One region of the Streptomyces erythrochromogenes genome, then DNA from elsewhere that is predicted to be linked to it. Evidence: riboswitches for the same ligand, from Rfam matches in the RefSeq annotation. Region 1 holds a riboswitch; each other region holds the start of a gene.
The links. Region 1 has a riboswitch for cyclic di-AMP ahead of OHA91_RS10690 (M23 family metallopeptidase). Riboswitches for the same ligand answer to the same signal wherever they lie in the genome.
Positions count from the first base shown of each region.

Region 2: it holds a riboswitch for cyclic di-AMP, as region 1 does, so the genes downstream of both, OHA91_RS22615 (transglycosylase family protein) here and OHA91_RS10690 (M23 family metallopeptidase) in region 1, are expected to answer to the same signal.
Region 3: it holds a riboswitch for cyclic di-AMP, as region 1 does, so the genes downstream of both, OHA91_RS07405 (LysM peptidoglycan-binding domain-containing M23 family metallopeptidase) here and OHA91_RS10690 (M23 family metallopeptidase) in region 1, are expected to answer to the same signal.

Region 1 is NZ_CP108036.1:2,396,862-2,406,380, forward strand. Features, by position in the region: gene OHA91_RS10655 (DUF2254 domain-containing protein) at 1-264, shown strand, start outside; gene OHA91_RS10660 (thymidine kinase) at 274-924, opposite strand; gene OHA91_RS10665 (alkaline phosphatase family protein) at 983-2,185, opposite strand; gene OHA91_RS10670 (DUF5998 family protein) at 2,185-2,784, opposite strand; gene OHA91_RS10675 (bifunctional acetate--CoA ligase family protein/GNAT family N-acetyltransferase) at 2,835-5,624, opposite strand; gene OHA91_RS10680 (HPr family phosphocarrier protein) at 5,804-6,085, shown strand; gene OHA91_RS10685 (GntR family transcriptional regulator) at 6,332-7,009, opposite strand; gene OHA91_RS10690 (M23 family metallopeptidase) at 7,218-8,018, opposite strand; cyclic di-AMP (ydaO/yuaA leader) riboswitch at 8,032-8,190, opposite strand; gene OHA91_RS10695 (M16 family metallopeptidase) at 8,406-9,519, opposite strand, start outside.
Region 2 is NZ_CP108036.1:4,949,827-4,959,345, reverse strand. Features, by position in the region: gene OHA91_RS22625 (FtsB family cell division protein) at 1-136, opposite strand, end outside; gene eno (phosphopyruvate hydratase) at 227-1,513, opposite strand; gene OHA91_RS22615 (transglycosylase family protein) at 1,786-2,493, opposite strand; cyclic di-AMP (ydaO/yuaA leader) riboswitch at 2,497-2,668, opposite strand; gene OHA91_RS22610 (transglycosylase family protein) at 2,948-3,892, opposite strand; gene OHA91_RS22605 (cytochrome P450 family protein) at 4,068-5,345, opposite strand; gene OHA91_RS22600 (globin domain-containing protein) at 5,525-6,709, shown strand; gene OHA91_RS22595 (nucleoside triphosphate pyrophosphohydrolase) at 6,724-7,770, opposite strand; gene OHA91_RS22590 (SurA N-terminal domain-containing protein) at 7,799-8,419, opposite strand; gene OHA91_RS22585 (YfhO family protein) at 8,613-9,519, shown strand, end outside.
Region 3 is NZ_CP108036.1:1,578,575-1,588,093, reverse strand. Features, by position in the region: gene OHA91_RS07425 (phosphorylase family protein) at 1-445, shown strand, start outside; gene hpnH (adenosyl-hopene transferase HpnH) at 451-1,482, shown strand; gene OHA91_RS07415 (aspartate aminotransferase family protein) at 1,479-2,885, shown strand; gene OHA91_RS07410 (tyrosine-protein phosphatase) at 3,008-3,799, opposite strand; cyclic di-AMP (ydaO/yuaA leader) riboswitch at 4,112-4,291, shown strand; gene OHA91_RS07405 (LysM peptidoglycan-binding domain-containing M23 family metallopeptidase) at 4,294-5,262, shown strand; gene OHA91_RS07400 (SGNH/GDSL hydrolase family protein) at 5,426-6,211, shown strand; gene OHA91_RS07395 (MBL fold metallo-hydrolase) at 6,324-7,565, shown strand; gene OHA91_RS07390 (ATP-binding protein) at 7,844-9,519, shown strand, end outside.

The DNA.
Region 1 (9,519 bases):
GACTGGGAGGACTACCTGCAGCTGGCCGTGACCGAGATCCGCGAGTACGGCACTCCGTCCGTCCAGATATGCCGGCGGCTCCGCTCCCTGCTGGAGGGTCTGCTCACCGCGCTGCCGCCCGGCGCCCTGCCGGCCGTCCGCACCGAACTGGCCCTGCTGCGCGAGGCCGTCGAGCGCGAGTACCCCGACCCCGCCCGTCGCGCCCTGGCCCGCACCCCCGACCCCCAGGGCATCGGCGCCCGCCACCGCCCCGACGCCGACTGACCGGACCGGTCAGGGGCGGTTGACCGGGAGGACGTCCGGGGAGAGGGCGGCCGCGTGGGCCGCGGCGGAGGTCATGTGGCGGCGGTGGTGGCGGCGGCAGAGGACCTCGTAGCCGATCTCCTCCGACGGGCGGTTCACGTCGCCGACGACGACCTGCTCGCCCTCGACGACCATCACGCCGCCGACCGTACGGGCGTTGTGCGTGGCCCGGGCGCCGCACCAGCACAGGGCCTCGACCTGGAGCTGCTCTATCCGGTCGGCGAGCTCGATCAGGCGTTGCGAGCCCGGGAAGAGCTTCGTGCGGAAGTCCGTGGTGATGCCGAAGGCGAAGACGTCCATGTCGAGGTCGTCGACGATCCGGGCCAGCTGGTCGATCTGCTCCGGGGCGAGGAACTGGGCCTCGTCGACGATGACGTAGTCCGCCCGGCCGCCCTGCGAGAGCTCGCCCACGAGGTAGGCGTAGAGGTCCATGGCGTCGGTGACCTCGACCGCTTCCGTGACCAGGCCCAGGCGCGAGGACAGCTTGCCCTCGCCGGCGCGGTCCTGGCGGGTGAAGATCACGCCCTGCAGACCGCGGGCCGAGCGGTTGTGCGTGATCTGGAGCGCCAGAGTGCTCTTTCCGCAGTCCATCGTTCCGGAGAAGAACACCAGCTCGGGCATGGGAAGTACGGACCTTTCGGGTCGTGGGCGGGATCGGGTACCGGGCTGGGCCGGCGGGTCAGGTGCGGATTTCGAGCAGCGGGACGAGCTGTTCCGCCGGGGTCATGGAGCCGTGCATTCCGGCGAGCGCCGACTCGTTCGGCTCGTTGCGCGACGCGGTGATCGCGACATCGGCCTGGGCCGCCGCGACCACGTCGCCGATACGGCCGAGCACGCGCTCGTCGCACTCCCCCGGCGGGCCGAACCAGCCCAGTTCCAGGGCCTCTTCGCGGCTCGCCACCCAGAAGCGGTCGCCGAGCACCTCGCGCCACACGGTCAGCACGTCGGCCTCCGCCCCCGGCACCGCGTACACGTGCCGGGCCCGGCCCTCGCCGCCCAGCAGGGCCACGCCGGCGCCCAGCTCCCAGTCCTCGTCGAAGTCGATCCGCGCGTCCTCGTCGAAGGGGACGTCGACCATGCCGTGGTCGGCGGTCACGTACAGCGCGGTGCGCGGCGGCAGCTGCTCGGCGAGCCGCTGGACGAGCCGGTCCACGTACATCAGCTGGCCGCGCCAGGCGTCCGAGTCCACGCCGTGGCGGTGGCCGGCCCCGTCGAGCTCGCTGTAGTAGGTGTAGACGAGCGAGCGGTCACCGGCCGCGAGGCGTTCGGCGGCCACGTCCATCCGCTCCTCGCCGGTCATCCGGCCCAGGAAGGTGCCGCCGCTCAGGGCGACCTTGGTGAGCGGGGTGGTCTGGAAGGCGGGCGAGGACACCTGCGCGGTCGCCACGCCGGCCTTGTCGGCCTCCTGGAAGACCGTCGGGTACGGCTGCCACGGCTTCGGCGGGGCCCACGGGTGCCAGCGGAGCTGGTTCATCAGCTCGCCGGTGGCGGGGTTGCGCACGGCGTAGCCGGGCAGGCCGTGGCGGGCCGGCGGCAGCCCGGTGCCGACGGAGGCCAGGGAGGTGGCGGTGGTCGCCGGGAAGCCCGCGGTGATCGGGCGTCCGGTGCCCCCGCGCGAGCTGCCGAGGAGGGAGGCGAGGTACGGGGCCTCGTCCGCGTGGGCCTTGATCTGCTCCCAGCCCATGCCGTCGACCAGGAACACGCAGTTGCGGTCGGCCGGGGTCAGCTCGGCGATGGCGGCGCTGTAGCCGGGCACGCCCTGCCCGGCCACGAGCGTCGGCAGCAGGTCGGCGAGCGACCCGGCGCCGTACTCCGGGACGGGGGCGCCGGCCAGGTCGAGCAGCTCCGGCTCGGTCCAGTCCTGCGGTGCGGAGTACACCATCAGCGGGCGGAGGTGGAGGACGTGGCCGCGGTCGCCTCGCTCAGCGCCTGCGCGAAGAGCAGGGTCTGGCGCACCGCCTCCGGTCCGTCGCCGGCCTCGCTGACCCGGAGGCTGAGGTCGTCGGCGGTGGAGTTGCCGGTGTAGCCGTGGTCGGAGTCGCAGTTGGGGTCGCCGCAGGCGGCCGGCTCCAGGTCGATCCGCGAGACCGCGCCCCAGCCGATGGTCAGGACGACCTCACGGGGCAGGGTGCCGGGGGTGTAGGACTCCGGGTTGGCGACGACGCGGCTGAGCACCACCGAGGAGATGCTGGAGAGCTTGACCGACTCGGTGGAGGTCGTCGCGTACGGGGACGGGGACCCGGCGTCGGCGGCCTGCTCGTCGGTGTGGCTGACGATGAAGCGGTTGCCGGTCAGGACCAGCACGGTGACGTGGCGGCGCACCTCGTTGGAGTCGAAGGTCGTCTCCTGGTGGACCAGGTACGACGAGATCGGCTCGCCGCCCACCGCGGCCTCCACCGCCTCGGCCACGAGGGCCGGGTAGTAGCCGCTGCGCTCGATCGCCGTGCGCAGCCCCTGGGTCGTCGTACCGGATTTCGCCATGGGGTCAATGGTAAGGCCCCTCGGCTGCCCTCCTACCGCGCCGTACCCGCTCAGTAACTGGGGAGGGTCCGCGGCCCGAGATCACCGCGGGCGGGCGGATGGGCGACCCGGACCGTGGCGCTGAGCACGGAGATCCCCTCGACGGCGACGACGACCGGCTCCAGGGAGACGCCGATCACCTCGGGATGGTCCTCCACCAGCCGGGACAGCCGCAGGAGCACCTCCTCCAGGGCGGGGGTGTCGACCGGGTCGCTGCCGCGCCAGCCGAAGAGGAGGGGCGCCGCCCGGATGGACCGGACCAGTCCGGCGGCGTCCCGGTCGGTCGCCGGGACCAGCCGGTGGGCGGTGTCGCCGAGCAGCTCGGAGGCGACCCCGGCGAGCCCGAAGGAGAGGACGGCGCCGGCGGCCGGGTCGATCACGGACCGGACGACGGTGTCGACGCCCCGCGGCACCATGGCCTGGACCACGGGCTGGAGCTCGCCCGGCTTGCCCAGCGCGTCGGTGAGCTCCTCGTACGAGCGCCTCAGCTCGGCCTCGTTCGTGAGGTCGAGCCGTACGCCGCCCAGGTCCGCGCGGTGGCGCAGGTGCGGGGCGGTGGTCTTGAGGGCGACCGGGTAGCCCAGGACCGCGGCGGCCCGGACGGCGGCGTCGGCGCTGGGCGCGGGGAGCGTGGGCAGGACCCGGATCCCGTAGCGCGCGAGCAGCTCGCGGGCGTCCCAGTCGCTCAGGGTCAGCACGGCCCCGCCGTCGACGTCCGCGAGCAGCCCGGCGAGCTGGGTCGCGGCGCCGGCCTCGTCGATGTCCTCGTACTCGGGGACCTGCCCGGCGTCGGCGAGGGCCCGCCGCCACTGCCCGTAGCGCACGGCCTCCGCGACGGCCTTCACGGCGCGCTCGGCGGCGGGGTAGCTGGGGATCCGGACCGGGTCGGCGGTGGCGGTGGCCGCGGCGGCGGCCGGGGTCCAGGGGGTGTCCGCGGCGGGGCGGTCCGGCGTCTCGGCGGCGGGTCCGCGGGTCGCGGACAGGGCCTGCACCAGCTCGGCCAGTTCCACGTGCACGACCGCCACCGGCTTGCCGGGGGCCTCGGCGACGGCCTCGCGGAGCGCGTCGGCCAGGTCGTCGGCGAGGGCGTGCTCGCTGACCCACGGAATGGCGTTCACGACCACCGCGTCGCAGTCGTCGGAGGCGAGGGCGGCGGCCAGCGCGGCGCGGAAGTCCGCCGGGGACGCCGCGGTCGTCAGGTCCAGGGGCGGCAGCGGCCGCAGGCCCTGGGTCAGGCAGGCGTCGTAGGTGAGGACCCCGAGGGACTCGGAGTTGCCGAGGATCGCGATCCGGGGTCCGGCGGGCAGCGGCTGCGAGGCCAGCAGGAGGCCGACGTCCACCAGCTCGGTGACCGTGTCGACCCGGATGACGCCGGCCTGCCGCAGGAGGGCGGAGACGGTGTCCTCCGACAGCCGGGTGCCGGGGACGACGTGCCCGGCGGGGGTGTGGCGGCCGCCCTTGGCGACGACCACGGGCTTGACGGCGGCGGTCCGGCGGGCGAGGCGGGTGAACTTCCGCGGGTTGCCCAGGGTTTCGAGGTACAGCAGGGCGACGTCGGTGGCCTCGTCCTCGTACCAGTACTGGAGGATGTCGTTGCCGGAGACGTCGGCCCGGTTGCCCGCGGAGACGAAGGAGGACAGGCCTTCGCCGCGCCGGACCAGCGCCGAGAGCAGGGCGATCCCGATCGCCCCGGACTGCGTGAACAGGCCGGTCCGGCCGCGCATCGGCATCGGCGCGGGGGTCAGCGAGGCGTTGAGCTCCACCTCCGGAGCGGTGTTGATCACCCCGTAGGCGTTGGGTCCGATGAGGCGCATCCCGTACGAGCGCACCTGCCGCAGCAGCTCGCGCTGGCGGGCGAGTCCTGCCGGGCCGCTGTCCCCGTATCCGGCGGAGAGGACGACGAGCCCCTGCACGCCGTGCTCGCCGCAGGCGGCCACCGCCTCGGGCACCCGCTCGGCCGGGACCGCGATCACGGCGAGGTCGACGGGGGCGCCGACGGCCTCGACGGAGCGGTAGGCCCGCACCCCGTCGAGGAGGTCGCGCGTGACGGCCTCGTTGACGGCGTAGAGGTGGCCGTGGAAGCCGCTGTCGCGCAGGTTGCGCAGCGCGGCGGCGCCCACGCCGGCGCCGGAACGGCTGACGCCGACGACGGCCACCGAGCCGGGGGCCAGCAGTCGCTGCACGGAGCGGGCTTCGGCGCGCTGTTCCCGGGCGCGCTGCACGGCGAGGGATTGGGCGGTGGGTTCGAGGTCGAGGGTGAGGTGGACCGAGCCGTCCTCGAAGCTGCGCTTCTGCTCGTAGCCGACGTCCGTGAACACCTTGATCATCTTGGTGTTGGCGGGCAGCACCTCGGCGGCGAACCGGCGGATGCCGCGCTCGCGGGCCACCGCGCCGATGTGTTCGAGGAGCGCGGAGGCGACCCCGCGGCCCTGGTGGGCGTCCTGGACGAGGAAGGCGACCTCGGCCTCGTCGGCGGGAGCGGAGGCGGGCCGGCCGTCGGGACCGATGCGGTCGTAGCGGACGGTGCCGATGAACTCCTCGCCGATGGTCGCGGCGAGGCCCACCCGGTCCACGTAGTCGTGGTGCGTGAAGCGGTGCACGTCGCGGTCGGAGAGGCGGGGGTAGGGCGCGAAGAAGCGGTAGTACTTCGACTCGTCCGAGACCTGCTCGTAGAAGCTGACGAGCCGGCCGGCGTCCTCGGTGGTGATGGGCCTGATCCGGGCGGTGCCGCCGTCGCGGAGGACGACGTCGGCTTCCCAGTGGGCCGGGTAGGACGGGTCCGACTCTATGGTCATGCGCATACCTTACGGCCGGACCGGGCCGTAGAGCGCTCGCGCGGCGCAGTAGGCAAGCCGGTGCAAACCGGTGCAAGCTGGGGAAGGTCGAGGAGCGGCGAGATTCGGGCCGAGGGTCGGTCGGAGCATTCAGGGTGCCGTGAGAGACTGGTCTAGACAACCGTAAGAACCTGAAGGGCATCACCATGGCAGAGCGCCGCGTCAACGTCGGTTGGGCCGAGGGCCTGCACGCTCGTCCCGCCTCGATCTTCGTCCGTGCGACGACCGCTTCCGGCGTCCCGGTGACCATCGCGAAGTCCGGCGGCGACCCCGTCAACGCCGCCTCCATGCTGGCGGTACTGGGCCTGGGCGCCCAGGGCGGCGAGGAGATCGTCCTCGCCTCCGAGGCCGAGGGTGCGGAGGTCGCACTGGACCGCCTCGCGAAGCTGGTCGCCGAGGGTCTCGAAGAGCTCCCCGAGACCGTCTGACCCTTCGGGTTCACCCCGCGCAGCGCGAACGGCGAAGCCGCGACCCCCACGAGGGGCCGCGGCTTCGCCGTTTCGGAGACGGGGAAGTACCGCTCGCCGGAAAAGAAGACCGGCGCCCTCTCGCCGGAGGGCATTTCGCCGCACGACATTCGCCGCGCGACTTTCTGCCCGCCTACAGGAATTCGGCGCAGCGAATTGTCCCGCGCAGCGAATTCGCGCGATTCCATCCTTTGTATACGGCTCCTGTTAATGCCGGCCGCTCGACATGTTTACGGCAGGTTGCGAAGTGCTCACCGCCGGCCGCTGCCGCAGCCGGTGCGCGGCGGCCGCGCGGTCGGCGTGGACCGCGGCCAGCGTCCGCGCCCGCTCGGCGTCCCCGCGGGCCACCGCGTCCACGATCGCGCCGTGTTCCGCCCAGGACTCCGCGGGCCGGACCGGCGCCTCCACCACGAACATCCACGCCAGCTTGTGCCGCATCTGGGTGAGCAGCGCGATCAGCCCGGGGCTGCCGGAGGCCTGTGCGAGCGTCTCGTGGAACCAGCCCCCCAGCGCCCGCAGATCCTCGCCCTGGCCCCGCCTGGCCCGCTCCTGACCCAGCCTGACCAGCCCGCGCAGCACCTTGAGGTGCGCGTCGGTGCGGCGCCGGGCGGCCCTGGCCGCCGCGAGCGGCTCCAGCAGCATCCGCAGCTCCAGCAGATCCGCCGCCTCCTGCGCGGTCGGCTCGGCCACACAGGCCCCGGCGTGCCGCCGCGTGGTCACGAAGCCCTCGGACTCCAGCGTCCGCAGGGCCTCGCGGACCGGGACGCGCGAGACTCCGTACCGGCGGGCCAGCACCTCCTCGGTCAGCCGACCGCCTGGTTCGAACACCCCGGAGACGATGTCGTCGCGAATTGCCGTGCATACCGCGTGCGCAGGAATACGCAAGACCGAACCTCCGCCTATTTCCGACCGCCAGCCCCCGTGCGCGCTCACGCGCACGCATCGACTCTATTGCAGCACAGCATAATTTCGAGAGCGGACAGAAATCCGAAACATTGCGTCGGAGCGCAAAAACACGAAGACCCCGGCTCGGGAGGCGGGGTCTTCGTGAAGCTGTGCGCTGCGCGCTGTGCCCGGTGGGCGGCGCGGAGGGTCAGAGGCTGACGCCGTGCGAGCGCAGGTACGCGATCGGGTCGATGTCCGAGCCGTACTGCGAGCCGCTGCGGGCCTCGAAGTGCAGGTGCGGGCCGCTGGAGTTGCCGGTGGAGCCCGACAGGCCGATCTGCTGGCCCGGGGTGACCTGCTGGCCGACGGAGACGTTCAGCGACGACATGTGGCCGTACTGCGTGAACGTGCCGTCGTTGTGCTTGATGACGACGTTGTTGCCGTACGCACCGCCCCAGCCGGCCTCGACGACGGTACCGAAGCCCACTGCGTGGACCGAGGTGCCGGAGGCGGCGTGGAAGTCGATGCCGGTGTGGCTGCCGGAGGACCACATGCCGCCGCCCGCCTTGTACTGCGTGCTGACGTACGAGTCGTCCAGCGGGGAGACGAAGGTGTTGAGGCGCTTGCGCTCCTCCTCGCGGGCGGCGCGCTCGGCGGCCTCGCGCTCGGCCTTCGCCTTGGCCTCGGCGAGGCGCTTGGCCTCGGCGGCCTTCTGCTTGGCGTCGGCCTCGGCCTGCGCCTTGGCGGCGGCGTGCTCGGCGGCGCGCTGCTGGGACTCGGCCTGGTCCGCGATGTCGCCCGCGAGGTCCTCGGCGACGACGACGGCACCCAGCCCGTTCTCCGGGGCGGAGCTGCTGTGGTTGTCCGCGGCGAAGGCCGGGGCGGCGAGGGAGCCGACCACACCCGTGGTGGCGATCGCGGCGATACCGGCGTAGCCGGCGGTCTTCTTGCTCAGGCGGCTGGAACCACGGTGCTTGCCGGTACCAGCGGGACGACTGCCAAACGCCATGAAGGGTTTGATCCTTTCCTTCCTTCTCGCCTACCGGGTTAGCTGACGGGTTCGGAGCAGGAAGGTCTCCTACGGGCCTCCTCTTGCGAGGGGGTCCGATTCACCCCAGGGACTGATGTGGGTCCCCGGCTCCCCAGGCTCGCGCCTGACGGGGACTCGGCGATCGCTGCCCGGTGCCGCGGGTGCGGCGGGCACAACTGACGGACAGCACGCCCGACGCTAGGCGGATCATCAGTCAATCGCCAAACAGACGCGGCTTTTTGTTGCGTACGCCACACCGCATACAAGCAACCTCACCACTAAACGGACAAAAAGGGGCTCCGGCGGAAAACCGCCGGAGCCCCTTGCGCCCTGAGTCAGTTGCCCGTAGTCCGGGCGCCCGTGGCGTCAGTTGGTGACGACCGTGACCTCACCGATCCCGAGGGCCCGCACGGGCTCCTCGATCAGCGCGGCGTCGCCCACCAGGATCGTGACCAGCCGGTCCGCCGGGAACGCCTTCACGACCGCCGTGGTGGCCTCCACCGTGCCGGTTTCGGCCAACTGCGCGTACAGCTGTGCCTGGTAGTCGTCCGGCAGCTCCTGCTCGACCTGGTCGGCCAGGGTGCCGGCGACCGAGGCGGCCGTCTCGAACTTCAGCGGGGCCACGCCCACCAGGTTCTGCACGGCCACATCGCGTTCGGCGTCGGTCAGACCGCCCTCCGCGAGGGTGCGCAGCACCTTCCAGAGGTCTTCCAGCGCCGGCCCGGTGTTGGGGGTGTCCACCGAGCCGCTGATGGCGAGCATCGAGGCGCCCTTGCCGTCCGCGGTGGAGCGCAGCACCTGGCCGAAGGCGCGCACCCCGTAGGTGTACCCCTTCTCCTCGCGCAGCACCTTGTCCAGGCGGGAGGTGAGGGTGCCGCCCAGGCAGTACGTGCCGAGCACCTGGGCCGCCCATACCCGGTCGTGGCGGTCCGCCCCGATCCGGCCGATCAGCAGCTGCGTCTGGACCGCGCCGGGCCGGTCGACGATGACCACGCGGCCGGTGTCGTCGGCGGTCACCGGCGGGACGGGGCGGGCCTGGCCGGTGTCGCCGGTCCAGGCGCCCAGGGTGTCCGCCAGCACGGCGTCAAGGTCGATGCCGGTCAGGTCGCCGACGACCACCGCGGTGGCGGTGGCCGGGCGTACGTGGGCCTCGTAGAAGGCGCGTACGGCGGCGGAGTCGATCCGCGCGACCGTCTCCTCGGTGCCCTGGCGCGGCCGGGACATCCGCAGGGACGCCGGGAAGAGCTCCTTGGAGAGCTGCTTGGCGGCGCGGCGCTGTGGGTTGGCCAGCTCGTGCGGGATCTCGTCGAGCCGGTTGCGCACCAGGCGGTCGACCTCGGCGTCGGCGAACGCGGGGGCGCGCAGCGCCTCGGCGAGCAGGCCCAGCGCCTTGGCCAGCCGGGAGGCCGGGACCTCCAGGGAGACACGCAGTCCGGGGTGGTCGGCGTGCGCGTCGAGGGTGGCTCCGCAGCGCTCCAGC
Region 2 (9,519 bases), 2.6 Mb from region 1:
CCCTGCCGGTGAGGCGGCTGCGGCGCACCTGCCGGCGCGACTGCGAGCGGTAGACGTGGGCCGCGGTCCGCTCGCCGAGCTGCTTGAGCCGCGTCGCGGTGGAGAAGGTGGAGAACCGATCCCGGTTCCCGGCCATTGGTCCGCCTCCCCTTATGTACGCACTACGCAATACGTCCCCGCACACGGTACGGGACCGAGTGCGGGGACGTACGGAGGCAGAGCGTGATTAGCCCTTGAAGCGCGGGAAGGCGCTGCGGCCCGCGTACACCGCAGCGTCGTCGAGGATCTCCTCGATGCGCAGCAGCTGGTTGTACTTGGCGACGCGGTCCGAGCGGGCCGGGGCGCCGGTCTTGATCTGACCGCAGTTCACGGCGACGGCGAGGTCGGCGATGGTGACGTCCTCGGTCTCGCCGGAGCGGTGCGACATCATGCACTTGAAGCCGTTGCGCTGGGCCATCTCGACGGCGTCGAGGGTCTCGGTCAGCGAACCGATCTGGTTCACCTTCACGAGCAGGGCGTTCGCGGAGCCCTCCTCGATACCGCGGGCCAGACGCTCCGGGTTGGTGACGAACAGGTCGTCACCGACGATCTGGACCTTGGCGCCCAGGCGGTCGGTGATGGTCTTCCAGCCGGCCCAGTCGTCCTCGAACAGCGGGTCCTCGATGGAGACCAGCGGGTACGCCTCGACGAGCTCGGCGTAGTAGTCGGTCATCTCGGCGGCCGAGCGGGACTGGCCCTCGAACTCGTACTTGCCGTCCTTGTAGAACTCGGACGCGGCGACGTCGAGCGCCAGCGCGATGTCCTTGCCCGGGGTGTAGCCGGCCTGCTTGACGGCCTCGATGATGAGGTCGAGCGCGGCGCGGTTGGACTCCAGGTTGGGGGCGAAGCCGCCCTCGTCGCCCAGGCCGGTGGAGAGGCCCTTGGTGTGCAGGACCTTCTTCAGCGTGTGGTAGACCTCGGCACCCCAGCGCAGCGCCTCGGAGAAGGACTCCGCGCCGATCGGGGCGATCATGAACTCCTGGATGTCGACGTTGGAGTCGGCGTGCGACCCACCGTTGAGGATGTTCATCATCGGAACGGGCAGCAGGTGCGCGTTCGGACCGCCGAGGTAGCGGAAGAGCGGAAGGTCCGAGGCCTCGGACGCGGCGTGCGCGACGGCCAGGGAGACGCCGAGGATGGCGTTGGCGCCGAGGGAGCCCTTGTTGTCGGTGGCGTCCAGGTCGAACATGGCCTGGTCGATCAGGCGCTGCTCGGTGGCGTCGTAGCCGACGAGCTCCGGGCCGATCTGCTCGATGACGGCCAGGACGGCCTTCTCGACGCCCTTGCCGAAGTAACGGTTGGGGTCACCGTCACGGAGCTCGATGGCCTCGAATGCACCGGTGGAGGCGCCGGACGGAACGGCAGCACGGCCGGTGCTGCCATCGTCGAGGCCCACCTCGACCTCGACCGTGGGGTTGCCTCGGGAGTCCAGGATTTCCCGGGCTACGACGACGTCGATGGACGGCACGAGCATCTCCTTCTGGGATGTGACGCTGGGTGTGCGGTGGCGTGTCAGGCCGTGGGATGGCCTTGCCGCCTAGAGCCTAACCGGCTTCCGGGGTTCGACCGGCCGACCGCCCGACCCCTGGGACGAAAAAGGGACCGAATACCCCTCTTCCGGGACATACGACTCTTGATCACCGGCTTGCGGGGCCGCACACACCGCCGCCCGGCGCGTGGGGGGAAGGGCGCCGGGCGGTGGGAATTCTGCGTGTGCGTACGCTTTTGCGGCTATTGCCGCAGCGTTCAGCTGAGCTTCAGCTTCTGACCGGGGTAGATCAGGTCGGCGTCCGAGACGATGTCCTTGTTCAGCTCGAAGAGCTGCTGCCAGCCGCCCTTGACGCCGTTGGCCTCGGCGATGGTGCCCAGGGTGTCGCCCGGCTTGACCTCGTACGAGCCGTTGCCGGTCTTCGGCGCGGCCGGAGCCTCGGTGCGCTCGGAGCGGGTGGTCGGGACCTCGGTGCGCTTGGTGTCCTTCTTCGGCGCGGCCTTGGTCTCGGTCTTCTTGGTCTCGGTCTTCTTCGTCTCGGCCTTCGGCTTGGTGGAAGCCGGGGTCTCGGTGGAGCCGCCACCGGTGTAGGACGAGTTCGACAGACCCTTGCCGCAGTGCGGCCAGGCGCCCTTGCCCTGCTTCTTGAGGACCTTCTCGGCCACGGCTATCTGCTGCGCCTTCGAGGCCTGGTTGGCCTGCGCCGCGTACGACTTGCCACCGAACGCGGCCCACGTGGAGGACGAGAACTGCAGTCCGCCGTAGTAGCCGTTGCCCGTGTTGATGGACCAGTTGCCACCGGACTCGCACTGCGCGACCTTGTCCCACTCGGACGCGGTGGCGGCACTGGCGGCGCCCGCGGTCATCAGGGGGGCGGCGACGGCCACACCGGCGACACCGGCGAGCGTGACGATGCGAACGGCCTTGGAACCGCGACGATGCTTGCCCTTGCCGGAAAGCAGCATGAGGTTTCTCCTCACCGACGCCTACGAGGTGAGCTGTCGGGTTCGGGCCTGTGAGTGCCCGGCGGTGCGACCTTGCGCCCCGCTTAACCCCAAGCCGGTTGCGTGACCGTCTCTCAACGGCCGCTCGCGGCACCTACCTTGGTTCCCCCGCTCCTGCCTTCGGCGCTTGACGCGACGACTGTTCCCCCCGTCCGCCGGCAGGATTCGGCGATGCGGTCGAAGGAGCCCGCGGTGGCGGGCGAATCAGAAGGTAGACATGTCCCTCCCCGATGCTCAACCAGGAACATCGGGGAGAAACGGCCCCTACTTGCGCTCCCCATGGGGGTGTTTGCGCAGGTGAGAACGGGGTTTGCGGAACCCCCGGGGCGGGACACGCCAGTTGACCGGAAGAGACACATGTCTCACTTACAGAAAACAGACAATCAGGTCTTTCCGGTCGAACCAACTGTCCTTATTAGGTGGTTAGATCCAGGTTCTGCCCGGGCTTGATCAGGTTGGCGTCTCCGCCGATGACCTGCTCGTTGGCCGCGTAGAGCCCGCTCCAGCCGCCCTTCAGGCCCTTGGCATCCGCGATGGTCGCCAGGCTGTCGCCCGCCTGCACCGTGTAGACGGGGTCCGACGCGGCATCGGACGGGGCGCCCTCCTCGGGGGAGGGGGCACCGCGGTGCTTGCCGTTGCCCTCGGCGGGAGTGGCGTCCGGGGTCGCCGGGGTCGTCGGTGCCACGGGGGCGGTCGGGTCGGCCGGGGACGGACTGGGGGTGACCGGCGGGGTCGTGGGCGCCGTCGGGTCCGCCGGGAGGGTCGGGGCCGTCGGGTCGGCGGGGGTCACCGGCGGGGTCGTCGGGTCGGTCGGGGCGACCGGGGTGCCCGGGTCGGCCGGCGGCGTCGTCGGGACGTCGGGCGCGGGCATGACGGGCAGTCCGACGGACGGAGCGTCGGGAATCAGGAAGGGGCTGCCCGAAGGGCTCGGGGTCTCCGCGGTCGGGAGCCCGAAGTCCGTGGCCGGCTTGCCGCCCGTGGTGGAGGGCACCGTGTCGTCGGGGCGGGACGGCGCGGGGCCCACCGCACCGGGGCTGCCCGGCAGACCGGGGTCGACGACGGCGGCCGGACCCTGCTGGTCCAGTCCGGCCGAGGCCGCGCACAGCGGCCAGGCCTGCGGGCCCTGGGAAGCCAGCACACGCTCGGCCACGGCTATCTGCTGCGAGCGGCTCGCGAGGTCGGCGCGCTCGGCGAAGTCCAGACCGCCGGCGTTCTGCCACTGCTCCTGGGTGAACTGGAGACCGCCGTAAGCGCCACTGCCGAAGTTGGCGCTCCACGAGCCGCCGCTCTCGCACTCGGCCACCTTGTCCCAGGTGGTGGTGTCGGCAGCGGTCGCGCTGGTGGCTGCCAGCAGCGGCATGGCCAGCGCAGAGCCAGTGACTCCGGCTGTGACAACCAGCGCGGGGACCTGGCGGGGGCGTCTGTGACGGCCGTTCCCGGAGAGCATGAGGGATCACCTTTCGCATAACAGCGGGGTAACGGCAGAACCTAGCGGCCTTCGAACGATTGTCACAAGTTCAAGCTGAATCTGACTTTTAATCAGATGTCGCACAAGTGTTTTGAGCCGTGAAGCGAACGGGAAGAGTGCGTAGCCCTCGCATGATCAACCCCCCACGCCAGCGCAGGTCTTGGGGTGGAACGGCCAGTTCCAGATCGGGCAGGCGCGTCAGCAGGGTCGCGAGAGCGGTCTGCCCTTCGAGCCGGGCGAGCGGCGCGCCCAGGCAGTAGTGGATGCCGTGCCCGTACCCGAGGTGCTGGTTGTCGGTCCTGGAGAGGTCGAGGGTGTCCGGATCGGCGAACCGCTCGGGGTCCCGGTCGGCGGCCGCGAGGACGACCAGGACCGGATCGCCGGTCTCGATGCGCTCGCCGCCGAGGGTCAGCGGCTGGGTCGCGAACCGCCACGTCGCCAGCTCCACGGGGCCGTCGTAGCGCAGGAGTTCCTCGACACCGGTGGCCAGCAGCCCGCTCTCCCCGGCGGCCAGGGAGCTCTGCAGCCGCTCGCGCTGGACGGGGTTCATGAAGAGGGAGTGGACGCCGTTGCCGATGAGGTTCACGGTCGTCTCGAAGCCGGCGAAGAGCAGGATGAAGGCCATCGCGGTGGCCTCGCCCTCCGTCAGGTGGTCGCCGTGGTCGCTCGCCCGGATCAGGTCGGAGATCAGGTCGTCGCCCAGATCATCCCTTTTGCGGTGGATGAGTTCGCCGAGATAGGTCCGCATCTGCTTCACCGACCGGGCGACGCCGCCGCGCGGGCCGCCGCCGTGGCGGATCATCATCCCGGCCCAGTCGCGGAAGTCGTCCTGGTCCTCGCGCGGTACCCCGAGCATCTCGCAGATGGCGTAGATCGGGAGCGGGAAGGCGAACTCGTGGATGAGGTCCGCCTCCCCCCTCGCCGCGAACCCGTCGATGAGGTGGTCGGTGAGCGCCTGCACCCGCGGGGTGAACTCGGCGACCCTGCGCGGGGTGAACGCCTTCGACACCAGGCGCCGCAGCCGGGTGTGGTCCGGCGGGTCGATGTTCAGCAGATGCGTCATCAGCTCCGCCTTGCGCTCCCCCGGGATCCCGGTCTTGCCCTTGGCGTGCGCGGGCTCCGCGTGGTGCGCCGGATTCTTGCTGAGCCGCTGGTCGGCGAGGGCCTGGCGGGCGTCCGCGTACCGGGTGACCAACCAGGCGTCGACCCCGCTGGGGAGCTTGGTGCGGTGTACCGGCGCGTTCTCGCGCAGCCACGCGTAGGCCGGGTAGGGGTCGGTCGCGAACTCCCACGTGAAGAGTTCGGGCGCCGCGCCGACGGAGGGAGGGGACGACTGATCGTGCATGTCCCCGACAGTAGCCGCCGCGTCCCGGCGGACCGGCGCGGGCCGCGACCCGCCGATTCGTCATCCCATATGACTGCTTCGTCGCGGCTGTCCGCAGATCGGACAACGCTTGACCTCGCCCCGTCCGGCACTCCTACTTTCGGTTGGTGGATGTGAGGATCTTGAAAAGCAGTTTCGCGGTGGTGGAGAGACGGGCCGAGCACGCGGTCAAGTTCTTCTATTCGCACCTCTTCTGGCACAACCCCGGAGTCCGCGACCTCTTCCCGGTCTCCTCCGAGGACATGGAACGCCAGCGGGACCGGCTCTTCGCCGCACTCACCCACGTCGTCTCCCGCCTCGACGACGAGACCCTCGGCCCCTACCTGCGCGACCTGGGACGCGACCACCGCAAGTTCCTGGTCCGCCCCGAGCACTACGCGGTCGTGGGCTCCAGCCTGCTCGCCGCGCTCGCCGAGACCTCCGGCGACGCCTGGACCCCGCAGGTGGAGAAGGCGTGGACCGAGGCCTACCAGCGGATCGCCGACGCCATGCTCGCCGGCGCCGACGCGAGCGAGGCCCCCCCCTGGTGGGACGCGGAGGTCGTGCGCCACCTCCAGTACGGGCGGGACATCGGCGTGCTGACCCTGCGGCCGCACGCCCCCTTCCCCTATCTCCCCGGCCAGTACACGAGCGTGAGCAGCGAGCGCGTCCCCAGGACCTGGCGCACCTACTCCCTCGGCAACGCCCCCCGCCCGGACGGCACCGTCGACCTGCACGTCAGCCGGATCGACGGCGGGCGGCTCAGCACCGCCCTGGTCCACGAGACGCGGCCCGGCGACGTCCTGAAGCTCGGCGCCGCGGGCGGGGCGCTGACCTTCCGGCGCTCGGACCGCCCGGTCAGCCTGATCGCCGCCGGCACCGGCTGGGCCCCGATCCGGGCCATGCTGGAGGAGCTCGCGGACCGGCCGCCCGATCAGGACGTACGGCTCTTCGTGGTGGCCCGCGACGGCGCGCACCTCTACGACCGGCCGCTCATCGACGCGTACGGCACCTCGTGCGGCTGGCTCGACGTCACCTACATCACTCCCGCGCCCGGCCGGCACCGCAACGAGGCCACCGACCGGCTCGCGACGGCGCTGTGCAACCGGGGGCTCTGGCCCGACCAGGACGTCTACCTCAGCGGGCCGCCTCAGTTCATCGACGAGACCGCCCGGCTCCTGGAGGGGCTCGGCGCCCGCCCCGGCCGTCTCTTCCACGACTCCGTACCCGCCGGGGGCACCGGCAACGGGCCGGGGGGCCGCCCGCTGGGCTTCGGCGAATGGTTCCTGAACCGCCCGGCACCGCACTGGCACGACCCCTCGGCCCGCGTCCCCAGGGAGTACTGAACGGACGGGAGGAACTACCGCGCGGGGGCTCCGACGCCCTCGGCCGCCCGGATCGCGTCCCGGTAGACGCGGGCCGCCGCGCGCAGCGCGGTCTCGGGGTCGACGCCCTCCGCCTCGGCGCGCGCCGCCAGTTCCAGCAGTTCGTACCCGATGCCCTCGCCGCGGGGCAGCTCCACGGCCACGCCGCCCGCACGGGCCCGTCCCGCGAGTTTGGCCGCGAGCGCCAGGCCCGGCTGGCCCACCGGGACCCCGTCGGTGACCGACTCCCGCCGCTTCTCGACCGCCTTGGTGCGCTGCCAGTGGGCGTGGACGTCCTCCGGGGTCTCCGCCTGCTCGTCGCCGAAGACGTGCGGGTGCCGGTGGATCAGCTTCTGCACGAGGGCCCCGGCCACGTCGTCGATGGAGAAGGCCCCCAGGGCCTCCCCGTCGTCCTCGCCGTCCTCGCCGTCCTCGCCCGCCGGGACCCCCTCCTCGGCGATCCGGGCGTGGAAGACCACCTGGAGCAGGACGTCGCCGAGCTCCTCGCGCAACTCCTCCCGGTCCCCGTCCTCGATCGCCTCGACGAGCTCGTACGCCTCCTCGATCGCGTACTTGGCCAGGCCCCGGTGGGTCTGCCGGGAGGTCCACGGGCATTCGCGGCGGACCCGGTCCATCACCTGGACCAGGTCCAGCAGGCGCGCCCCCGGCAGGTCGTAGGAGCCGGGCAGCAGCTCCAGGTCGGGCATCGAGACCCGGCCGGAGCCGGCCAGCCGGGCCAGCCCGTCGGTGAGCCGCTGGTCGCCCTCGCCGCCGGGGAGCACCACGACCGTGCGGCCGCCCGCGCAGGCAGCCACCAGCTCGTGCGCGTCCGCAGCCGTGTGCTCGACCTCGACGCCCGCCTCCCGCAGGTACGGCAGCTGCGGGTGGCCGGGGTCGGCGCACAGCACCCGGTCCGCGGCGTGCAGGGTCTGCCACGCCGGCCAGGACAGCACCCCGGGGGCGACCCGGTGGCTGGTGGTCAGGAGGACGATACGGCCGGTGGGCTCGGCGGCGGCGGCGGTGGACTGGGAGTGGTCGGTCACCCTCCGAACCTACCTCCGCCGGCGGACGTCAGGCTCCGGCGGGTTCCTGCTCGGGCCGGGTCCGCTGGGTGATCCATGCGGTGTCCGCCGGGCCGAGGCCCACCTGCTTGGCGTCCCAGGCCCCGTAGCGCGGGTTCACCTCGATGTGGAGGGCCTCCGACGCCTTGGTGAGCGGCTCGATGATCCTCTCCTCGCCGAAGCGCTCGCTCAGCTTGTCGAGCAGCAGCCGGAAGCGCAGGTCCTCGTCGATCTGCCCGGGCGCCAGCGGGACCCGGGCCTGGAGGGCCAGCTGCTCCAGTGCCGCCGCGCCCTTGTCGCCCTCCTGCGCCTTGCGGGCGTCCTCGATCTCCTTGGTCGTGACCGAGATGCCCGCGTCCTCGGCCGCCCGCTCCAGCACCCGCAGCTGGATCATCTTGCCGAGCTTGATCCGCTCCAGCTGCGGGGTGTTGGCGATGAGCGTGGCGGCCTGCTCGGACCGGTTCTGTGCGGTGCGGACGTCGTTCACCTGGGCCTGGAGCGCGGAGGTGGTGATCCGTTCACCGCCGACGACGGCCGCGGTGCCGGGCCGGGTCTCGCCCGAGCAGGCGGACAGCAGGGGCGCCGCCACGAGCAGGGCGGCGGAGACGGAGAGCGCAGTGCGACGGTGCAAAGGAGCCTCCAGGGCCGGGAGATTGTGCGTCAATGCACAAGGGCCGTGCGGTGATCGATGTTATGCAGTAAGGGTGGCCCGGGCCACCGGTTCGACCAACGATTCGCGGGGTGTCCGGGGTACGTGTCTGTTCGTGTCGCAGCCACTCCGCGGCCATCCCCGCTTCCCTCCGTGCTGCCAGGGTCGGCCCACCATGTCGACACCGCACCGCTCGCCGCGCCGCGCCAGTCTGTCCGGTTCGGCGCTCGCCGCCCTGCTCACGGCGGTGGCCGTGTGTGCCGGAGACGCCGCCGCCCGCGTCTTCCCGTACGGATCGCGCCACCGCAGCGTCAACGACCTCGGCAATCAGTTCGTACCGTTCCACGCGCACCTGTGGGACCTCCTGCACGGCCGCGCGCAGGGCGGACTGCTGTTCAACTGGCAGTCCGGATACGGCACGAGCTTCCTGCCCGACCTCGGCACCTATCTGACCAGCCCGCTCTCCGTCCTCGTCGCCGTCTTCCCGCGCGCCGACATCGACCTGGCCGTGTACGTCGTCACCGTCCTCAAGACGGCGGCCGCGGCGGCTGCCATGGCCTGGCTGCTGCGCACCCTGCACCGTGGGCCGTGGTGGGCGGCCGGACTGCTCGGGGCCTCGTACGCGCTGTGCGGCTGGTCGGTGATCGAGGCCTCCTACAACCCGATGTGGCTGGACGGGCTGATCGCGTTCCCCCTGCTGTGCCTGACCGGTGAATGGGCCCTGCGCGGGCGGCGGGTGCTGCTCGCGCCGCCGGTCGTGGCCGTCTGCTGGACGGCGAACTTCTACACCGCCTACATGGCGACGCTCGGCGCCGCGCTGGTGCTGCTGGTACGGGTGGTGCTGACCCGGGAGGGCGTGCGGACCCGGATCGCGGTGATCGCGCGGGCGGCAGGAACCACCGCGGCGGGCATCGCTGTGGCGGCGCCGGTCCTGCTGCCGCTGTTCCTCAGCTCGGGGCAGGCCTACCCGGGATGGGTCAAGGAGTTCCGGCCGGTGTCCTGGGCGGACCTCTTCGCGCGGCTGCTGCCCGGGACGTACTCCTTCTCCTCCCCCGCCGTCTTCGTCGCCACCGGCATCCTGC
Region 3 (9,519 bases), 820 kb from region 1:
CGCCACCGGGTTCTGCGCCGGGCTCCTCCCCGGCATGAACCCGGGCGACCTCGTCGTCGCGGAGGAGATCCGCGACCCGCGGGGGACCGTCCCCTGCACCGGGACCGCGCTGCTCGCCGAGGCGCTGGCCCGGGCCGTCCCCGGCCGGACCGTGCACACCGGCCCGCTGACCGGGTCCGACCACGTCGTCCGCGGCCAGGAGCGCGCGCACCTGCGCGCCACCGGCGCCGTCGCGGTCGACATGGAATCCGCGGCGACCCTCTGGGCCGCGGTCCGGGGCGGCGACCGCCCCGTTGCGGCCGTCCGGGTGATCGTGGACGCCCCGGAGCACGAGCTCGTCCGAATCGGCACGTTGCGCGGGGGAATATCGGCCTTCCGTGTTCTGCGTGCCGTACTGCCCGCGTTTTTCGAATGGCACCGTTCTTCGCTGCTCCCCAGGAGGTGAGCCAGATGGCCATGCCGCTGCGCCAGACCATCAGGGTCGGGACCTATCTGCTCGAACAGAAGCTCCGCAAGCGTGAGAAGTTCCCGCTGATCGTGGAGCTGGAGCCCCTCTACGCGTGCAACCTGGCCTGCGAGGGGTGCGGGAAGATCCAGCACCCGGCAGGAGTGCTCAAGCAGCGCATGCCGGTGGCCCAGGCGGTCGGGGCCGTGCTGGAGTCCGGTGCGCCCATGGTGTCCATCGCGGGCGGGGAGCCCTTGATGCACCCGCAGATCCACGAGATCGTGCGGCAATTGGTGGCGCGGCGGAAGTACGTCTTCCTCTGCACCAATGCGCTGCTGCTGCGCAAGAAGATCGAGAAGTTCACGCCCTCCCCGTACTTCGCCTTCGCCGTGCACATCGACGGCCTGCGCGAGCGCCACGACGAATCGGTGGCGAAGGAAGGCGTCTTCGACGAGGCGGTCGCGGCCATCAAGGAGGCCAAGAGGCGTGGATTCCGGGTGACCACGAACTCCACCTTCTTCAACACCGACACCCCGCAGACGGTCATCGAGGTCCTCAACTTCCTCAATGACGACCTGCAGGTGGACGAGATGATGATCTCGCCCGCCTATGCCTACGAAAAGGCACCGGACCAGGAGCACTTCCTGGGCGTCGACCAGACCCGCGAACTCTTCAGGAAGGCGTTCGCGGGCGGCAACCGGCGGCGCTGGCGGCTCAACCACTCCCCGCTCTTCCTGGACTTCCTGGAAGGAAAGGCCGATTTCCCCTGCACGGCCTGGGCCATTCCGAATTACTCCCTCTTCGGCTGGCAGCGCCCCTGCTATCTGATGAGCGACGGCTATGTGCCGACGTACCGGGAGCTCGTGGAAGAGACCGACTGGAGCAAGTACGGCCGCGGAAAGGACCCGCGCTGCGCGAACTGCATGGCGCACTGCGGCTACGAGCCCACCGCCGTCCTCGCCACCATGGGCTCCCTCAAGGAATCCCTGCGGGCCGCCCGGGAGACGGTCGGAGGCAACCGGGACAGGTCGGCATGAGCCCGGCGGAAGGGGGGCGGGGCGGCGGGTTCGACCTCGGCGCCCTGTTGGCCGCGCGCGGGGCGGAGCGGTACGAGCTGCACGCCCGCCACCTCAACCACCAACTGCCCCGGATGCTCCGCACCATCGGCTTCGACAAGGTCTACGAGCGGGCCGAGGGGTCCCACTTCTGGGACGCCGAGGGCAACGACTACCTCGACATGCTGGCCGGCTTCGGGGTGATGGGCCTGGGCCGCCACCACCCCGTCGTCCGGCGGGCGCTGCACGACGTGCTGGACGCCCAGCTCGCCGATCTCACCCGCTTCGACTGCCAGCCGCTGCCCGGGCTGCTGGCCGAGAAGCTCCTCTCGTACAGCCCCCACCTGGACCGGGTCTTCTTCGGCAACAGCGGCACCGAGGCGGTCGAGACGGCCCTGAAGTTCGCCCGGTACGCCACGGGGCGCCCCAGGATCCTCTACTGCGACCACGCCTTCCACGGGCTGACCACCGGCTCGCTGTCGGTGAACGGCGAGGGCGGCTTCCGGGACGGCTTCGCACCGCTGCTGCCCGACACCCGGGTGGCGCTGGGCGACCTGGCCGCCCTGGAGCGGGAGCTGAAGCGCGGCGACGTCGCCGCCTTCGTCGTCGAGCCGATCCAGGGCAAGGGGGTCCTCGCGGCCCCGCCCGGATTCCTGCTCGCCGCGCAGGAGCTGCTGCACCGCCACAAGGCGCTGCTGATCGCGGACGAGGTGCAGACCGGTCTGGGACGTACCGGGGACTTCTACGCGTACCAGCACGAGCCGGGTGTGGAGCCCGACCTGGTGTGCGTGGCCAAGGCGCTGTCGGGCGGCTACGTGCCGGTCGGCGCGACCCTGGGCAAGGACTGGATCTTCAAGAAGGTCTACTCGTCCATGGACCGGGTGCTCGTGCACTCCGCGAGCTTCGGTTCCAACGCGCAGGCGATGGCGGCCGGGCTGGCGGTGCTGTCCGTCATGGAGGACGAAGGGCTCGCGGCCCGCGCCCGGGCGACCGGCGACCTGCTGCGCGGGCGGCTCGCGGCCCTGGTGGACGAGTACGAGCTGCTGCACGAGGTGCGCGGGCGCGGCCTGATGATCGGCATCGAGTTCGGGCGGCCCTCCTCGCTGGGGCTGCGCAGCCGCTGGACCGTGCTCCAGGCGGCCCGCAAGGGCCTCTTCGCGCAGATGGTCGTGGTGCCCCTGCTGCAGAAGCACCGGATCCTGACCCAGGTCTCCGGGGACCACCTGGAGGTGATCAAGCTGATTCCGCCGCTGGTCCTGGACGAGCAGGACGTGGACCGGTTCGTCGCCGCCTTCCGCGAGGTGATGGACGAGGCGCACGGCGGGTCGGGTCTGATGTGGGACTTCGGCAGGACGCTGGTGAAGCAGGCCGTCGCGGCGCGCTGACGACCTGCGTCCCCCCGGCCCGAGGCCGGCCCCGGTCCGGGTCCCGGGCGTCGGCCCCTCGTCCCGGGGCCCTCGTCCCGGGTCCCGGGCGTCGGCCCTCGTCCCGGGTCCCTCGTCCCGGATCAGACCAACAGCCGGTCCCGGAGCCGGTCGAGGGTCTCGGGCTTCAGCCCGAGGCCCTCCGCCAGGTAGCGGTCCACCCCGCCCCAGACCTCGTCGATGGTGTCGAAGGCGGCGACCAGGTACTCGGCGCGGGCGTCGAAGAGGGGCGCGAGCAGCTCCATCACCTCGGGCGAGCGGGCCTCGGCCGACTCGGAGCTGCGGCGCACCCGGTAGCGGCGGTGCGGGGCGTTGGACTCCAGGTAGTCCGCCACGATCGCCTCGCGCTCGACGCCGACCGCGAGCAGGGTGACGGCGACGGAGAGGCCGGCCCGGTCCTTGCCGGCCGCGCAGTGCAGCAGGGCGGGGACGCTGTCCTCGGCGATGGCGTGGACGACCCGGCTGTGCTCGGCGGTGCGGGTCCGGATGATCCCGCGGTAGGAGTTCGCCATCCGGGCGGCGGCCTTGCCGTCACCGAGGATCGAGCGGAGCTGGTCGAGGTCGCCGTCGCGGACGAGCCGCCAGAACTCCCGCCCGTCCGCCGGGTCCGAGAGCGGGATGTTGACGTTCCGCACGCCGGGCAGTTCGACGTCCGGGCCCTCCAGGGCGTGATCGGCGCCGTTGCGGAAGTCGAAGATGGTGTGGAGGCCGAGCGAAGCGAGGAACTCTGCATCGGTTTCGGTGGCATGTGCGAGATGTCCGCTTCGGAAGAGTCGTCCCGTCCCGACCCTTCGTCCATCAGAAGTCGGCAATCCGCCCACATCGCGGAAATTGCGCACTCCGGTCAGCTCCGGCTCCTGTATCTGCTGGGTCACGGGAACTCCTCCGCCTTCTCTTGGGGCGTCTGTCCGAATTGAGCCGTTTGGCGCCAACTTGCCATATCCGGAGGCGAGATCGGGCACCGCCCCGTGAGCCAGATCATACGGTGACCGTGAGTGCCTGATCGTCAAAGCCGAATGGCCCGGTGGGGGCGGCTGTTGGCGGAGCGGAATGGACGGAGGGTGACCGGAATTCCGGCGGTCCCTCATGTCTGTGAATCCGTCAGGGAATTCGCGGCTTGTTCGGCGTGCCCGCAAGGGATTACCTTCGCGATCGATCCGGGTGGATCGCCGAATCCTGCCGCCGCCCGGAAACCGCAACCGAACCATTTCGCGCGGCAGGAGCGGGGGAACCAGGTAAGCCGCTGTACCGGAGATCTTTTCTCCGATATGGCTCGGGGTGAAGTCGTTCATGTCCCGTACATGTACGGCCGGACATCTCCAGTCCGAACCCGACAGCTCACCTCGCAGGCGCCGGAGAGGAATGCGTCATGCCTGCAAAGGGTAAGCACCGCCGTCCCAAGTCCCTTTCCATTTCCCGCGGATTCGCGGTCGCAGGCACCGGCGGCGCGGCCCTCGCCCTGCCGCTGATCGGCGCCGCCGGCGCCCACGCGGCCGGCGCCCCTGCGGCGGCCACCGCCGTCGCACCCGCCGTGGCCCCGCAGGTCCCCGCCGCCCTCCAGGCCGCCCCGGCGGCCGCCGTGCAGGCAGCGCCGACCGTCTACACGGTCGTCCCGGGCGACTGCCTCTCCGAGATCGCCGCCGAGCGCAACCTCTCCGGCGGCTGGGAGCGGCTGTACGAGCAGAACCGCGAGGCGGTCGGCAGCGACCCGTCGCTGATCCACCCCGGCCTGAAGCTGACCCTCGGCGGCCGCGCCGAGGCCGCCCCGGTCGACGCCGCCCCCGCCCCGCGCACCGTTCCTGCCCCGCGCACCGCCCCCGAGTCCGCTGCGAAGGCGGCCCCGAAGGCCGAGTCGAAGCGGGCCGGACAGCCCGCCGCCCCGCAGGCGCGGCAGGACTCCGCCCCCGAGGCGCCCGTCGCGCAGCCGGCCGCCTCCGGATTCGTGGCCCCGGTCAGCGGTGGCATCTCCACCCAGTACAAGGTCGCGGGCGCCATGTGGTCCTCCGGCTACCACACCGGCGTCGACTTCATCGCCCCCATGGGCACCACCGTGAAGGCCGTCGGTGCGGGCACCGTGGTCTCCGCCGGCTGGAGCGGCTCGTACGGCAACGAGGTCGTCATCCGGCACGCGGACGGCAAGTACTCCCAGTACGCCCACCTGTCCCAGCTCTCCGTCTCCTCCGGCCAGAGCGTCACCGCCGGCCAGAGCCTCGGCCTCTCCGGCTCCACCGGCAATTCGACCGGCCCGCACCTGCACTTCGAGATCCGCACGAGCCCGTCCTACGGCTCGGACATGGACCCGATCGCCTACCTCCGCTCGAAGGGCGCCAGCCTCTGACGGCAGCCGCCGACGGAGCGCGGACACGCGTGGGGCCGGGACCCGAGGGGGGTCCCGGCCCCACGTGTACTTATTCCTTATCTCCCGCGTGGTACAGATCACGGCCCGTCAACCCCTCATTACGTTGGCGTAGGTTGGTTACGGGAGTGAAGTATGGGTTCTCGTGGCAGCGACGACGACGAAACTCAAGACCATCGGCTCGTACGCGGCGATCGGGGACAGCTTCACCGAGGGCGTGGGGGACCCGGGGCCGGGGGATTCTTTTCTGGGCTGGGCGGACCGGCTCGCCGTGCTCCTGGCCGATCAGCGCGAGGAGCACGACTTCCGGTATGCGAATCTCGCGGTGCGCGGGAAGCTCCTCGACCAGATCGTGGCGGACCAGGTACCGAGAGCCAAGGCCCTCGCCCCGGACCTGGTCACCTTCTGCGCGGGCGGCAACGACATCATCCGGCCCGGCAGCGACCCGGACGACGTGGCGGAACGGTTCGAGGCGGCCGTGGCCGACCTCACCGGGGCCGTCGGCCACGTCATGATCACCACCGGCTTCGACACCCGCGGCGTGCCGGTCCTCAAACACATCCGGGGCAAGGTCGCGACGTACAGCGCGCACGTGCGCGCCATCGCCGACCGCTACGACTGCCCGGTGCTCGACCTGTGGTCGCTGAAGTCCGTACAGGACCGGCGCGCCTGGGACGCCGACCGGCTCCACCTCTCGCCCGAGGGCCACACCCGCGTCGCCCTGCGCGCCGGGCAGGTGCTCGGCCTGCAGGTGCCGACCGACCCCGACCAGCCGTGGCCGCTGCTGCGCCCGCGCGGCTCGGTGGACGTCACCCGGGACAACATCCAGTGGGCCCGCGAGTACCTGGTGCCGTGGATCGGCCGCCGGCTGCGCGGCGAGTCCTCCGGCGACCACGTCGAGGCGAAGCGGCCGGACCTGCTGCCGCTGTAGCCGCAGGACGACGAGGCGGGCGGGAGAGGCAGGCGGAATCCTTCGGGACCGGTGTGCGTTGGGATGGTCGTAGCGATACGACCGCACCGACCCCATCCTCCCTGGAGGCGCTTTGACCGGCTCCCGTCCCCTCCGTCCGCGGCTGCGCGCCCTGCGGCCCGAAGCCTTCGGCGCGGACCCGTCCGGCGCCAGGCTGGAGCGGATCCGCCGCTCGCCGAACTTCGCCGACGGCGTCTTCCAGAACCCGGTCGGAGCCCGGAACAGGCCCTCGGGGTCGATGACCGAGTTCGCGAAGATCTACTTCCACCGCGAACAGCGGCTGCGGCGCAGCCCCGCGGCGGCCATCCCGGTGCACCCGACCACCCTCGCGGACCTGGTGAAGCCGCCCGTCAGCGGTCTGCGCCTGACCTGGATGGGCCACTCCAGCGTGCTGGCGGAGATCGACGGGCACCGGGTGCTGTTCGACCCGGTGTGGGGCGAGCGCTGCTCCCCCTTCCCCTTCGCCGGCCCCAAGCGGCTGCACCCGGTGCCGGTCCCGTTGGCCGCACTGGGCGCGGTGGACGTCGTGGTCATCTCGCACGACCACTACGACCACCTCGACCTGCCGACGATCAAGGCGCTGGCCGGTACGGACACGCTGTTCGCCGTCCCGCTCGGCGTCGGCGCGCACCTGGAGCGCTGGGGCGTGTCGCCCGACCGGCTGCGCGAGCTCGACTGGAACGAGACCACCAAGATCGCCGGGCTGTCCCTCACGGCGACGCCCGCCCGGCACTTCTGCGGCCGCGGCCTGCGCAACCAGCAGCACACCCTGTGGGCCTCCTGGGTGGTCGCGGGCGACGAGCACCGGATCTACCACAGCGGCGACACCGGCTACTTCCCCGGCTTCGCGGAGATCGGCGCCGCGCACGGCCCCTTCGACGCCACGATGATCCAGATCGGCGCCTACTCGGAGTACTGGCCCGACATCCACATGACCCCCGAGGAGGGCATGCGCGCCCACCTCGACCTCCAGGGCGGCACCCCGCACGGCACGATGCTGCCCATCCACTGGGGCACCTTCAACCTGGCCCTGCACCCGTGGGACGAGCCGGGCGAGGGCACGCTGGCCGCCGCCCAGGGGGCCGGAGCGCCCGTCGCGCTGCCGATCCCGGGCCAGCCGTTCGAGCCCGGCGCCGAGGGGGCGCCCGCTGAGCCGTGGTGGCGTCCGTTCGTCGCCGGGACGACGGCGGGCGGGCCCGTGGACGGGCCTGCGGCCGTGCCCTCGCACGAGGCCGGCGGAGCAGCGGCGACAGCGGCCCGCGTGGCGTCGTCGGCAGTCGGCGGGCAGGAGAAGCCGGAGTCCGTCGGGTCGTAGCGGGCGACCTCGAGCACCAGGTACCGGCCGCCCCTCCCGGACCGGGGCGGCCGGCGTCGTACGAGCGCGCGAAGGAGGGGCGCCGCCGGGCGGCCGGAACGGCCTGACCGGCGCATTCGGGCTGCAGTACGAGCGCTCCACCGGGAGCGGGAAGCACCCCCGCGAAGTTCTCCAACTGGCAGTCCGGGGCGGGACAGCGGGGTCTAGCGTGGGTATTCGGTGATCAACACCGGGCCCCGGGAACGCTGGGGGCCGGGCCCCACGTACCGAGGACGCCGATGTCCGGACTCCGCGCCGCCCGCCACGCCCCGTCGAGACACGCCGTCACCGGTCCCGGCCGGCAGTTACGCCCCCAGCTGGTGCGGGCCGCCCTCCTGCCCACGCTGGCGGCGGCGCTCAGCGGCGCGGCAGCGGTGATCTTCACCCTCCAGCTCGGCGGCGGGGCCGGCGACCGCGACGCCCGGCTCTGGCCGGTGCTCACGGGCTGCGCCCTGCTCGCGGCCGGCGCCCTCGCCGCGGCACTGCTCGGAGCGCAGCGTGCGGCCAAGGCCGTACGGGACCGGTGCGAGGCGCTGCGCCGCTCCAGCGTGCGCGGCCGCCAGGAGCTCCGGACGGCCGCCGACCGGCTGGAGCGCGGCGAGGCCCCGCCGCGGCCGGTCCGGGGCGGGCCGAACGCACCGCTCACCGGGGGCGACCCGGCCGGCGTGGACGAGTTCTGGCTGCTCTCCCAGGAACTGCGCGGCGCCCGCGAACAGGCCCACACGACCCTGGTACGGCTGGCCGCACCGGCCGCACCGGCCGCCCCGTCCGACAGCGAGCGCAAGGTCGAGGTCTTCGTCAACCTCGCGCGCCGGCTCCAGTCCCTGGTCCACCGCGAGATCTCGCTGCTGGACGACCTGGAGGACACGGTCGAGGACCCGGACCTGCTCAGGGACCTCTTCCACGTCGACCACCTCGCCACCCGGATCCGCCGCCACGCCGAGAACCTCGCGGTGCTGGGCGGCGCGGCCTCGCGCCGCCAGTGGAGCCGGCCGATCGACCTGAGCGAGGTGCTCCGCTCCTCGGTCGCGGAGGTCGAGCAGTACACGCGGGTCAAGGTCGTGCCGCCGGCGGGCGGAAGCGTACGCGGACACGCCGTCGCCGACGTGGTGCACCTGCTGGCCGAACTCGTCGAGAACGCCACGGTGTTCTCCGCCCCCGACACCGACGTGGTGCTGCGCGCCGAGCGGGTCACCGCCGGCATCGCGGTCGAGGTGGAGGACCGGGGACTGGGCATGCCGGCCGAGGAGCAGCACCGGATGAACGCCCTGCTCGGGGACCCCGACCAGGTCAGCGTCCGGAGCCTGCTCGCGGACGGGCGGATCGGCCTGTACGTCGTCTCGGCGCTGGCCCGGCGGCACGGGATCGCCGTCGAGCTCAAGTCGAACATCTACGGCGGCGTCCTCGCGGTGCTGGTGCTTCCGCAGGAGCTGCTGGGCGCTGCCGAGGCGGCCGACGCGGCCGGGGGCTCGCGGGTGACGCCGCCGCTGGAGCCGGCCCGCATGCCGCTGCCCCGCAGGGCGGGCCCGACCGTCCCCGGCCCCCGCCCCGAACCCGCCCCGACCCCCTGGCCGGACTCCTGGAACGCAACCACCACGGTCACCGGCGGCGCACCGCCGGCCCGGCCGGGGGCTGCGCCCGGCCCCGCCCCGGACGCGTGGCCACCACCCGGCGGCGCGCCGTCGCCCGAGCCCGGGACCTGGGCCGAGCCGGCAGCCGAGGTGCAGGCGGCTGGAGGGCCGTCCGGGCCGGGGTCCGACTCTGCGGCGGATGCCTGGTCCGTGCCGTCAGGCGACCCCGGCACCGGGGCGGATGCGCAACCGGGGAGCGGGCCGTGCCCCGGGGCGGCGGCCGATGCCTGGTCCGCTCCCGGAGGAGGAGCGTCGGGCGGGCCATGGGCGGCAGCCCGGTCCGG